DNA from 4 places in the Moritella viscosa genome. Region 2 is predicted to be linked to each of the others. Evidence: predicted binding sites of a transcription regulator. Region 2 holds the regulator's gene; each other region holds the start of a gene.
What was found. The regulator sigma-54, encoded in region 2, starts transcription at its own class of promoters, with help from an activator protein. The targets are predictions, from matches to a motif close to GTTGGCACGNNNNTNGNNT.
Positions count from the first base shown of each region.

Region 1: the regulator sigma-54 is predicted to act here: its motif matches at 1,745-1,763, upstream of BT797_RS01270 (nitric-oxide reductase large subunit).
Region 3: the regulator sigma-54 is predicted to act here: its motif matches at 1,823-1,841, upstream of BT797_RS12155 (molybdopterin oxidoreductase family protein).
Region 4: the regulator sigma-54 is predicted to act here: its motif matches at 1,518-1,536, upstream of BT797_RS08160 (flagellar hook-length control protein FliK).

Region 1 is NZ_FPLG01000007.1:31,005-34,224, reverse strand. It holds gene BT797_RS01280 (PepSY-associated TM helix domain-containing protein) at 1-274, opposite strand, end outside; gene BT797_RS01275 (ferredoxin--NADP reductase) at 674-1,456, shown strand; gene BT797_RS01270 (nitric-oxide reductase large subunit) at 1,798-3,220, shown strand, end outside.
Region 2 is NZ_FPLG01000088.1:117,752-120,971, reverse strand. It holds gene rapZ (RNase adapter RapZ) at 1-404, opposite strand, end outside; gene hpf (ribosome hibernation promoting factor) at 606-893, opposite strand; gene BT797_RS12650 (RNA polymerase factor sigma-54) at 925-2,436, opposite strand; gene lptB (LPS export ABC transporter ATP-binding protein) at 2,487-3,212, opposite strand.
Region 3 is NZ_FPLG01000088.1:6,672-9,891, reverse strand. It holds gene nirB (nitrite reductase large subunit NirB) at 1-681, opposite strand, end outside; gene cobA (uroporphyrinogen-III C-methyltransferase) at 693-1,511, opposite strand; gene BT797_RS12155 (molybdopterin oxidoreductase family protein) at 1,909-3,220, shown strand, end outside.
Region 4 is NZ_FPLG01000052.1:72,077-75,296, forward strand. It holds gene BT797_RS08160 (flagellar hook-length control protein FliK) at 1-1,473, opposite strand, end outside; gene fliJ (flagellar export protein FliJ) at 1,594-2,040, opposite strand; gene fliI (flagellar protein export ATPase FliI) at 2,059-3,220, opposite strand, start outside.

The DNA of each region.
Region 1 (3,220 bases), on a different contig from region 2:
TCGCGTGTTCGGTAAGGTAATTAACGATACCGACTTTATCCACAGCAACGGCACCATCGGCATTGCTAAATAAGCTTTGCGGTAAAGTAAGAATGGTTTCTTGAATATCAGGCTGACTACTCACAAACAGACTTGGGCGGTTTAAAGTAATACCCGTAACAGAGAAAAATAATACGACCAAGAGTAGCGCCATAGAAATATAGATATGTAAGCGACGCGCCCATAATTGCACTTGTTTGTTTTTTAAGAGTGTTTTGTTCTTTGAATTAGCCACTTTGTTTTTCGATCTTGTAGATGTCTGGGTGAGAGGCTGACTGAGAGAAGGCATGATCGTAATAACACTGCTTGATTATGGGATTTAAGTACAGGCAATGTAATTGATAATTGTTTTCATTGGCATTGAATTTACATTATTTACGTTAACTCATGCCAATACTGTAAGCATAATCATTAGGTCATTTTATTCCTCCTTATATGCTCTCTGACCGTTATAAAGTCAGCAGTCATATTGACAGTGATTATCATTATGACAATACAAATTGTTGTCACAATGACACTGAATCTATTCACTAAAATTTAAGCTGTTATTTTTAAAAATAAAAAATATTGGTTCGAATAATGCAATTAAGATAGAAAAATAATAGAAATAGAAACGAGGAGGATATGAATAATCATGCCATATAAGAATATGAACTTCAATTTAGGCAAAGTTGTTAGTCGCATAGATTGGACCAAATCATTATTTACAATTCGAATTCGATCTGGAAGTATCCCTTATATCTCAGGACAATTTACCAAACTAGCTCTTTACGATAAAAACAAAGAATTCCATAGAAGAGCATATTCTATAGTAAATAGTCCAGAAAACCATAAACAGACAGGTGAACTGGAGTTTCTAATTATTACCGACCCGAAGGGTAATCTTTCTCCTTTAATCCATCAGTTGAAAGTTAATGATTATATATACGTTGGTACAGAAGGTGCAGGCTTCATGACCCTTGATGCCGTTCCAACTAACTCCAAAGATCTATGGCTTTTATCGACAGGTACTGCAATTGGCCCTTTTATTTCAATGCTCGAAGAAGAAGATGAAAATGAGCGTTTTAACAATATATTTTTGGTTCATGCGGTGAGAAAAAAATCAGAGCTCACGTATAAAGATAAAATAAAGCAGCTTGAATCAAAATATCAAGGAAAACTAAAATATGTGCGAATTATTTCTAGAGAACAGACACCCAGAAATTTATCAGGAAGAATTCCGGAACTACTTAGAACGGGAGAACTCGAGAGAGAATGTAAAGTATCGCTATGTCAAAAATCAAGTTTCTTGTATATGTGTGGTAATCCTAAAATGGTTAAAGACACGAGTGATACGCTAAGATCATTAGGGTTTAGTAAACATCTACAAGCTAAATCAGGACAATTCAGTTCAGAAAATTACTGGAAAGTAAGTTGATTTATAGTCGATCCACTCAGGGGTGACAGTCAGTATTTAAATAACACCGAACCTCAACATTTATCAAATAAGTTTAGGTTCGGTGGTAAACTAATTTGTCTACTGTCTATGACCCCCAAAACCTCCTCCAAACCACCATATAGGTGATTACCCTTCTCTCTCAGCAATAAAAAGGTTCAACATTAAGTCTTTGTCATAAAGACAATAGCGCTGTCATATTGACATTGACAGGCACAGTCAATATGACAGCCAAAAGTAAATAAGTTGAATATAAACAACTGGTTAAACTTTGGCATAAAAATTGACTAATGAGATTGTTAATTAATTATTGAGGAGTCAAAATGACTAAACAAAAATTCTCCCTAATTGCTCTCATTATTGTATGTGTGACATCATTTAGTATACTTTTGAGCTTAGGAAGTGAAATTTATCGTGAAGCACCACCAATCCCCGAGAAAGTTGTAACGTCAACAGGTGAAGTGATATTTACCAAAGAAGACATCCAGAATGGTCAGCTTGTTTGGCGCTCTATGGGGGGACATCAATTAGGCTCTATTTGGGGCCATGGTTCATATGTTGCGCCAGACTGGACTGCGGATTGGCTTCATCGAGAATCAACACTTTGGCTTGATAAAGCAGCAATAGAACAATTCTCAGTTCAATTTGAACAGTTAGCTAGTTATCAACAAGCTGCATTAGAAAGCCTTCTGCGTGAAGATATACGATCTAATCGCTTTGATGCTAATAACAATATATTAGTAATCTCAACACGTCGTGCAGAAGTAATTAGTACGCTGCAGCATTACTATTCAAATTTATTTGGTGATAATCCTGATTTCCAGCCTATTCGTGAAGACTACGCGATGAAAGAAAACACAATTTCAACCGCTGAAAATCGTCAAAAATTATCTGCATTTTTCTTCTGGGGAGCGTGGGCTGCAGTGACAGAGCGCCCCGGTGAGAACTACACTTACACGAATAACTGGCCACACGATCCCGTAATCGGTAATACACCGACATCAAATAATGTTTTTTGGTCAATATTAAGTATGGTTCTGCTTATTGCTGCTATAGGGGCGCTTGCTTGGTATCACGCCAGTCTTAAAGAGCATCCACTACCAGAGGTACCCACTAAAGATCCATTATTTGATGTTAAAGCAACGCCTTCGCAAAAAGCTTTAGTCAAGTATTTTGCAACCGCTGTCGGATTATTTCTCCTACAGATTTTATTAGGTGGTATTACTGCGCATTATGCAGTTGAAGGTCAGACTTTTTATGGTTACCCACTAGCAGAGATTTTACCATATTCACTAACTCGTACCTGGCATACTCAACTTGCAGTATTTTGGATTGCTACGGCTTGGTTAGGCACTGGACTATATATTGCGCCAGCTTTATCTGGGCATGATCCTAAATATCAAAAACTAGGTGTGAATATACTCTGGGTTGCTTTAGTTTTCGTTGTTCTTGGCTCTATGGCCGGAGAATGGCTTGCTATTCAACAATACTTTGATCTTGACTTAAGTTACTGGGTCGGACACCAAGGACAAGAATATATAGACCTTGGTCGTATCTGGCAAATCCTGCTGTTTTCAGGTTTATTAATTTGGCTAACATTGGTGACGGCTGCAATTAAGCCCGCCCTAACCAAAGACAGTGAAATGAAATCTGTTATTTGGGTTCTCTATGCATCCTGTGTAGCGATTGGATTATTTTATGGTGTTGGATTTTTACAAGGTAAACATACTAATTTAGCGATTGCTG
Region 2 (3,220 bases):
TCGATTTTTAAATCAGCGAGTAAAGCTAAAGGGCTTAATCGTTTCTCTTCTATTTCAATGGCTTGCGATAGGGATAGTTCGTCTTTTGTGAGAGGGTGAAGACGTCTGGTTTCACTATAACGTTTGATGAGCACAGATTTATTGGTATCAAGAAATAAACTAGTTAACTCGGTGCTCGCTCTTAACTCAGCAATGATGTCGTTTAATTCTTTTTTTTCTGTTGGTAAGTTACGGACATCAATACTCACAGCCATTTTTTCGGTTTGGTCATTTAAGGTTTGTAGAAGTTGCGGTAGTAATTTTACTGGCAGGTTATCTACGCAATAGTAGCCTAGATCTTCAAGTACGCGTAATGCAATGGATTTTCCGGACCCTGATTGGCCGCTGACTATTATTAATTTCATCTTTTGTCCTCACATCTGCGCAGTAAATATATCGTGACCATAGTCAACACTAGGTTGCTAATTTAAAACTTACAGCGATATAAAATAATGGGGTCATTATCCCGCAATTGATTTGGATATGATATGTTTTAATTATGTCAGAAGCATTAATACCTAAAGGAAAAATGGTTTTCCTTTAGGTTATTTGTGGCGAGGTTAAAATTAATGGCGAATCAACTTCTCTTTATGCTTAATCACTTGGCGATCGAGCTTATCCATTAAGCCATCAATTGCGGCATACATGTCATTGTGTTCATGCACGGCAAAGATCTCACCCCCATTTAAATGTATTTTTGCTTCTGCAATTTGAAGTAATTTTTCAACATTTAAAATCACATGAATATTGTTTATATGATCAAAATGCCGTTCTAATTTGGAAAACTTGCTATCAACGTAATCTTTCAGTGAGTCTGTAATGTTTACATGTCTACCGGTTAAATTAATTTGCATATATGTCTCCCCTATGAAGGTTGGATTAGCCCTATAATAGGCTTTTACGCTGATTAGACGGTGGTATACTTAGTGCCTCTCGATATTTTGCAATCGTACGTCTAGCCACTTTGATACCTTGATCAGCAAGTAAATCAGCAATCTTGCTGTCACTTAATGGTTTAATGGCATTTTCTGCCGCGACCAATTTTTTTATTAATGCACGAATAGCGGTTGATGAACATTCTCCGCCATTGTCAGTACTGACATGGCTTGAAAAGAAAAATTTAAGTTCAAAAATACCACGTGGTGTATGCATAAACTTCTGCGTTGTTACCCGTGAAATCGTTGACTCGTGCATCTCCACTTCTTCGGCAATATCATTTAAAACCATAGGTTTCATGGCTTCATCGCCATATTCAAAGAAATCAACTTGGCGTTGAACAATACTTTTCGTTACTTTTAGTAAGGTTTCATTACGGCTTTCTAAGCTTTTAATAAACCATTTAGCTTCTTGTACATGGGTTCGAATAAACTGCCCGTCGCTGCTATTACGATTGCCTGTCGACAAGTTTGAATATTCATTGTTCACTTTTAATCTTGGCACAATGTCAGGATTTAACTCTACTACCCATTGATTATTTTTTTTCTTTACTAAAACATCGGGAATAACATACAGCCCTTCAGTCTGATCAATTACGTTGCCAGGTCTGGGTTCTAGACTCTGTATTAATTGCATGATCTCTTTAAGTTGTGGTTCTTTTAATTTTGTCTTACGGCTTAATTGACGGTAGTCGCGATTGCCCAATAAATCCATGTGAGACTGAATTATTTGCTGACATTCTGTTAACCAAGGTGTGTTTTTAGGTAAATGCTGGAGTTGGATCAATAAACATTCTTGTAATGAGCGCGCAGCAACGCCGATGGGATCGAAATGCTGAATACGCTTCAATACAGCTTCGATTTCATCTAATTCAATTTGTTCTTCACTACTGCTACTGTCGCTGAGTTCTTGGTGATCGCTATTGACGCTAGACAGGATATCTTCACAAGTCTGATTAAGGTAACCATGATCATCAATGCCATCAATAATCGCAACAGCAATAGCACGATCAGTGTCAGTAAAGGGGGTTAATTCCATTTGCCACATGAGATGCTCATATAAGCCTTCGCTAGTCTCACCTTGATAGACTTGGTCTAAGCCATCAATACCGCCACCCGCACTGCCGTGAGTCTGTATTTGAGGAGTGTAGACATCATCCCAATTACTGTCATTAGGTAGTTCATCTGGCATTGCTTCACTGGCGAGCGCATCACTCACTTCTATTTGGCTGGCATCGGTAACAGTGTCGTTATTATCCAGATTATGCTCATCGCTACTTTCTGCACCATTTGGCTGAGCTGTATTGGGATCTTCTTGTTCCAGTAGCGGATTACTGTCTAATGCTTCTTGAATCTCTTGTTGTAACTCCAAGGTCGATAATTGTAATAATCGAATCGCTTGTTGCAACTGTGGCGTCATTGCCAGAGATTGACTCATACGAAGTTGTAATGATGGCTTCATCTAACGACTACTCTCTCTCTTCCTTAATGCGGTAACGTATCAATATCAAACTATAGTCGGAATTGATCTCCAAGGTATACTTCTTTTACTTTTTCGTTGGATAAAATCTCTTCAGAAGTACCTGATGCGATCAAATGTCCATGGCTCACAATATAAGAGTGTTCACATACATCGAGCGTCTCACGTACGTTATGGTCGGTAATTAATACCCCTAAACCACGATCTCGCAGATGTTGAATAATTTTTTTAATATCACCAACCGAGATTGGATCAACGCCAGCAAACGGTTCATCTAATAAAATAAACTTTGGATCTGCTGCGAGTGCGCGGGCAATCTCAACGCGGCGGCGTTCACCACCCGATAAGCTCATTCCTAAACTATCGCGAATATGGGTGATATGAAATTCTTCTAATAATTCTTCTAACTTTTCTTCACGTTCGAAACGCGTTAGTTCAGTTCGTAACTCTAAGATTGCCATGATATTTTTCGTTACCGATAAACGACGAAAAATAGATGCTTCTTGGGGTAAGTAACCAATACCTTGTTGTGCACGAATGTGCATTGGCTCATGCGTTAATTCTTGGTCATCAATGAAGATTTGTCCATGATCTCGCTTAACCAAACCAACTACCATGTAAAAGGTGGTGGTTTTACCTGCGCCATTAGGCCCAAGTAAACCAACAATTTGGCCTGATTCAACTTCGAGACTCACATCTGACACAACTTTTCGTTTGTTATAACTTTTTGCTAAGTGTGATACTTTTAAACGTGCCATATGAATTC
Region 3 (3,220 bases), 110 kb from region 2:
AGAACCGTCAGCAAAGTTCATGCGATAACGACACGTTTCACCTTTAACAATTTCTTTGGTATTTTTTTCTGTGTGTACAGTAACGCCTAATTCTTCAATCTTATTACGAAGAATTTTGCCACCACCATCATCAACTTGCACTGCCATTAGGCGAGGTGCGAATTCAACAACATGGGTTTCTAAACCTAATTGTTTGATTGCATTTGCAGCTTCAAGACCCAGTAGACCACCACCGATAACCACACCAACTTTACTTTCTTTTGCCGATGCTGTGATGTCTTCAAGATCGTTAATTGTACGGTAAACAAGACAATGGTCTTGGTCTTTACCTGGAATTGGCGGCACGAATGGATATGAACCTGTCGCGAGTACTAACTTGTCATAACTCTCGACACGACCTTGTGCTGTTGTTACTGTTTTAGCTGCTTTATCAATACTAACAACTTTATCGTTTACAAAGTACTGAACGCCATTGTTGTCATAGTATTCTGGCGATGTCATCATTAAGTCATCAGCTGTTTTACCACTGAAATAAGCACTTAATTGAACACGATCATAAGCAAGGCGAGATTCTTCACTAAATGTGGTGATTTGCACTTCACCCATCTTTTCTTGTTGAATAAATTGGTCAATGAAATGGTGACCTACCATGCCGTTACCGACAACTATAATTCTTTTCATGACATGCTCCGTTATGCGCTTAATTCTTGATTTTTTGCCGCTTGCTCTAGATCTCTCCAACTCAGTTGCTCTGCAAGAGAGACAACTTTACCGATCACGATCAGGCTAGGGCTTTGTAATTGGTGTTCAATCGCGAGTGCTGGCAATGTAACTACTGTGCCAACGAATTCTCTTTGTTGTAGTGTCGAGCCGTTTTCTATCAAGGCTGCAGGTGTATCACTGGCTAAACCATGGCTGATAAGTTGCGCTGAAATTTCAGCTAATTTACCAAGTCCCATATAGAACACTAAGGTGTGTTCAAGGTGTGCAAGTTGCGACCAATTGAGGTCTAGCTGGCCATTTTTTAGGTGTCCAGTAATAAAGGTACAGCCTGTTGATAAACCTCTGTGGGTTAACGGGATTCCTGCGTAGGCGGTACAACCTGATGCCGCTGTTACGCCAGGCACGACGATTGTTTTTATATCGTGGGCATGGAGCACAAGTTGTTCTTCACTACCGCGGCCAAATACAAACGGGTCACCGCCTTTTAGGCGACAAATATTCAGACCTTGTTTAGCTTTATCGACCATGAATAAATTCAACTGATCTTGTGGAATACAATGGTCTGCTTTTTTCTTACCCACATAAATAGCTTTGGTGTGGGTTGGAAATAAGGCTCTAATTTCATGGCTAACCAAGTTATCAAACAAGATCAGATCGGCATTCTCAATCGCTTTTAATGCTTTTAGTGTGAGTAACTCTGGATCCCCCGGACCTGCTCCTACTAATGCCACTTGACCTAGCGTGTTGTTATTTTTTGATTGCGCTTTGGTAATTAATTCAACTGTCATGACTCACATCCCTGTAGTACTGCTCTGTACTCACTAACGCAAAGACAGTGCCAACTCTGTAGGTTAAGTGTTAGTTGTTGATATTTAAGGGTTTGTTTCTATGCCTTGTTTTGTATAAGGGATTTTAGATGATTAAGTACTGTGATGTTGCACCAGTTTTTTCATTCACGCACAGCCATGGTGCAGTTAAGTTGGAGTTGTTGATAACAGATGTCGTTAAAATGGTGGAACGTGTGGGCAAATGACAGGAAAATCTCTGTGTTTATGCAGTTAAAGAAGAACATCATCCTTTTTATGGTGAATTAAAGTAAGGTGGCTTGGTTATTGCTCACCTGTGTTTATAACAAAGCTATAAAAACAATAAACAATGTGTTGAGCAATTCAATGGAGACGTCTTATGATTTTCGGACGCAAGGATCAAAAGCCTATTCGTATTGCGGATAAGCAGGTAAAAGAATGGAAATATACAACGTGTGGATATTGTTCTACAGGTTGTTCTATCGAGATCGGTATTAATAAGCAAGGGAATGCAGTTGCGAGTCGAGGCGTTGCTGACGCAGATGTCAACAGAGGTAAATTGTGTATTAAGGGTATTTTTGAACATGAATTATTTGACGCGGCGGGCCGAGGTAATAATCCGCTTGTGCGCGATCACATTCATGATCAGTATAAAGAAACGAGTTGGGACAGCGCGCTCGATACCATGGGCGATAAAATTAAAGCGATTCAAGCGCAATACGGTAAAGATTCATTTGCGATTGTTTCTACTGGGCAGTTACTAACCGAAGAGTTTTATACGTTAGGTAAATTAACGCGAGGCTGTATCGGAACGAACAATTACGATGGTAATACAACATTGTGTATGGCCTCGGCCGTATCAGGTTATAAACGTTCATTTGGTTCGGATGGGCCTCCCGGTTGTTACGATGATTTCTTGCACACCGATTGCCTTATTGCCTGGGGTTCTAATCTGCCTGAGCAGCACCCTGTTATTTATTGGCGTTTAAAAGAAGCCAAAGAACAACGTAACTTCCCGCTTATCGTGGTTGATCCGCGTGTCACTATGCTTGCACAGTTTGCTGATATCCATTTACCCATTAGTCCTGGTACCGATATCGTATTACAAAATTCATTAATGCACGTGATCTTAAAAGAAGGTCTCGAAGATAAAGACTATATCGAAAAATACACCAACGGTATTGAAGAATTAAGAGCCTGTGTCGAAGATTTTGACCCAACATCAGCCGCTAAAATATGTGGTATTGATGAAGATACCATTCGTCATGTAGCTCGTTTATTTGCTAAGGCTGGGCGTGCTATGAGTATCTGGACCATGGGACTGAATCAAAGTACTCATGGTAGTGATGCGATTACCGGCTGTAATTCGTTATCGCTTATCACTGGTAATATCGGTGTACCGGGTGGCACGAGCTTATCTATTACTGGTCAATGTAATGCGATGGGCACACGTGAATGGTCTTCTTGTTCAGGCTTACCTGGTTATCGCGCATTAGAGAAAGAAAAGGATCGTAACGATATTGCTGAATTTTGGGGCATTGACCCAGAGTTCTTTCCGAAAAAACGTGGTTTAGCACAAACTGATATTTTCCCTGCTATTGAAACAGGGCAAATTAAAGGCCTATGGTTAGTGGCGACAAACCCGATGACGTCGATGCCGAATACTTCACGTATTCGTAAAACGTTGGAAA
Region 4 (3,220 bases), on a different contig from region 2:
GTTATTGCTATTTTTTTGTCCGTTTTCTTGTCTTGACTGTTGAAATGCAGATTGCTGCTGCCCACTGTCGGCTTGCACTTGCGTCTCACCCAATGTCATCCCCTGTTGCTGTAACATTTCTCTTAATCGCGGCATTTGTTGTTCAAGTAAATCACGGCTTTGATTATTTTGCGCTTGAATTGTCACATTTATTTGATCGTTTTGCACAACCAATTTGATATTCATACTACCTAATTCAGCAGGGTCTAAGCGGATTGTCGCTGTTTGTAATTCTTTACCCGCCATAATAGCGATTTTTTCATTTAATTCCGAAGTCGCGGAATTGTTATTAAGATTAACCCGTTTCTCTAATACTTGTTGTTCAGCGTCCGTTAATACCGGTATCTTGACCAAGGTACGTGCGGTTTGGTCTAACGGTTCTTGCTTACGTGCTGATTCCATAATTTGCGCAAAGTCTAATTGTTCAATAGGTTCAGCCGATGTCATCCCCAGCTGTTCAAGTGCTGAATTATCACTCTCTGCTACTACACTGCTGCTCCCCGCGGCCATGCCATTAGCTTGACCAAAAGGTGTATTTTTCGCCAACCCTGTTTCGCTAAAAACAGTGGCTAAGTTTACCTTTTCTGCGCCACCTAATAGTTCACGATCAAGTGTGCCATCATCATTAATTGCATCGCCCGCAGCGAATAAATCGCCTCTCGTAAATTGAGGATTATTATCAGTAAGGCCAGCGACTGTCGACATACCGGCTAACGTTGACGCTGTAATAGTATCTGTTCGGACGATTGAATCTGTTAAATCTGTTGATAGCTCGTTCGTTTGCAATGCTTGTGTCAGCTCATTATTACTAACATCACTAACATCACTAACATCACTAACATCACTAACATTAGTCATTTCTGCAACGCGACTATCAGGTGTAGATAAGTCAGTCATGCTAACAGATGTTAACGAGGCAATATTCCCCCCTTCGACTTGTAAAGGCAATTCATTACCGTTAGCTTTACCCTGAACATATGTGCCTGCGTCACTCGCAGCATTACTTTGCAACAGCATAGATGATTGATCGAGACGCGCCAAAAAGTCATCACTACTTTCATTTTGGCTCACGACACTTAAGCCATCGCCAGCTATCGCTTCAACTTCATCAGCGTTATCTATCTGCCCAGCGACAAAACCATCATCAATACTAGCGGCAGAATCAGGCTCAGTATTAAGTACAGAACCCTCCGCCACACTCTCAGCCGTTATATTCTCAGCGCTATCAATGGCTGTTTGTCTAACGATAACATCGGTTTGATTATTGCTACTAAAGAGAGAAAATAGTTTAGAAAAGCTACTTTCAGGCGTACTTAACTCTCCATCGCTCGCCATATCTTCAGCTGTATCGCCTTTGACATTAAGCGTTTGCGATTTATTATTCGCCGCCTGTGTATCAGTCATCGCTGTTGATTTGTGTAGAGAGAAAGTCATAGTTCAAGCCTAAATGTCATCAAGAAAAAGTTATAGCGAAATAAATGCAAAATTCACGCCAGAGTACTATTAATAATAATTGTAAAATATGAATCGCTAAATATGGCTAGATTAATCGTATTATCGGTTATTTTTACGCTTGAAATATTGGAAGTTAGAAAATTCATCGAGATCTTTTTGCTCACGTCGCTGTTCGATAAGCTGTGCGGCGGCTTTGCGTTTATCTAATAATAAACCCAGTGCATCACGCTTCTTACGAATTTCCATCCAATCTAAGTGCTTGTTCTTAACTGTCTGTTGGATATTATCGAGTGCTTGTTTCTGCTCAAACTCAGCTAATTCTAGTTTTTTCATGAAGTTATGATAATGCGCATAACTATTACCTGAGATACCTTCTTCCCCACGTTCAGTGAATTGCTGTAAATATTGTTTACGATAATCACTTAATTGCTGCATTTGGTTATGGTAACGCTCAGCATCTTGTTGGATCAGCGCATAAGCTCTCGCGGCGTGTTTTTCTTGTTCTTCAAGTTGCTGATAGACCCGTTGTAGCGCTGTATTAGACATTATATTGACACTGTTTCATTATGAGGTTGCCACGCCTAGATGCGGCGCGATAGCAGTAAGCATTTCTTCACATTGCGAGAACGGAATAACTTCTTTCATACCTTGCTGTAAGAATTGGTCCATTGCTGGTTTTAAACGAATAGCGCGATCAATTTTTGCATCCGCACCTTGGCTATAAGCGCCAATCGAAACCAAGTCTTTGTTCTGTTGATATAGCGAGTAAGCTTGTTTGAATCCACGAGCCGCGGCTTGATGAAAATCAGTCGTCACCATAGGCATAACACGGCTAATAGATTTTTCAATATCAATCGCAGGATAGTGCCCCGCGTCTGTTAACTCTCGAGACAATACAATATGGCCATCAAGAATAGCGCGTGACGCATCTGCAATGGGGTCTTGTAAATCATCACCTTCAGTTAATACGGTAAAGAATGCGGTAATCGAACCTTGCTCGTCACTACCGTTACCGGCACGCTCTACCAGCTGTGGCAATTTTGCAAATACTGACGGTGGATAACCTTTCGTTGCCGGTGGCTCACCGACCGCTAAAGCAATTTCACGCTGTGCTTGCGCAAAACGAGTCAATGAATCCATTAACAGTAATACGTTCAATCCTTGATCACGGAAGTACTCCGCTAACGCTAATGAGGTTTCACAACCTTTTAGACGCATCAACGGCGAGGCATCTGCGGGCGCAGCCACAACAACAGATCGCGCGCGTCCTTCTTCACCGAGGATCTCTTCAATAAATTCTTTTACTTCACGGCCACGCTCACCGATCAAGCCAACGATAACAACATCCGCAGTTGAACCGCGAGTCATCATACCTAGCAACACACTCTTACCTACACCGGAACCAGCAAAAAGTCCCATACGCTGGCCTTGACCAACGGTAAGCATTGCATTAATGGCTTTAACACCCACATCAAGTGGTTGTGATATTTTTTTACGCGCCAGCGGATTAATACGCTTAGCAGTAAAAGATGTTGTTTGTCCGGTAATGAGCTCACCTTTACCGTCAATTGGCTTACCAACACCATCTAATACACGTCCAAGTAGTTCCATACCAACTGGAATACCTTGCGTCTCATTGAGTGGCGTCACTTTAGCGCCAGGAATAATACCAGTCACTTGCTCACTGGGCATTAAAAATAATTTATCGCCATCAAAGCCTACAACC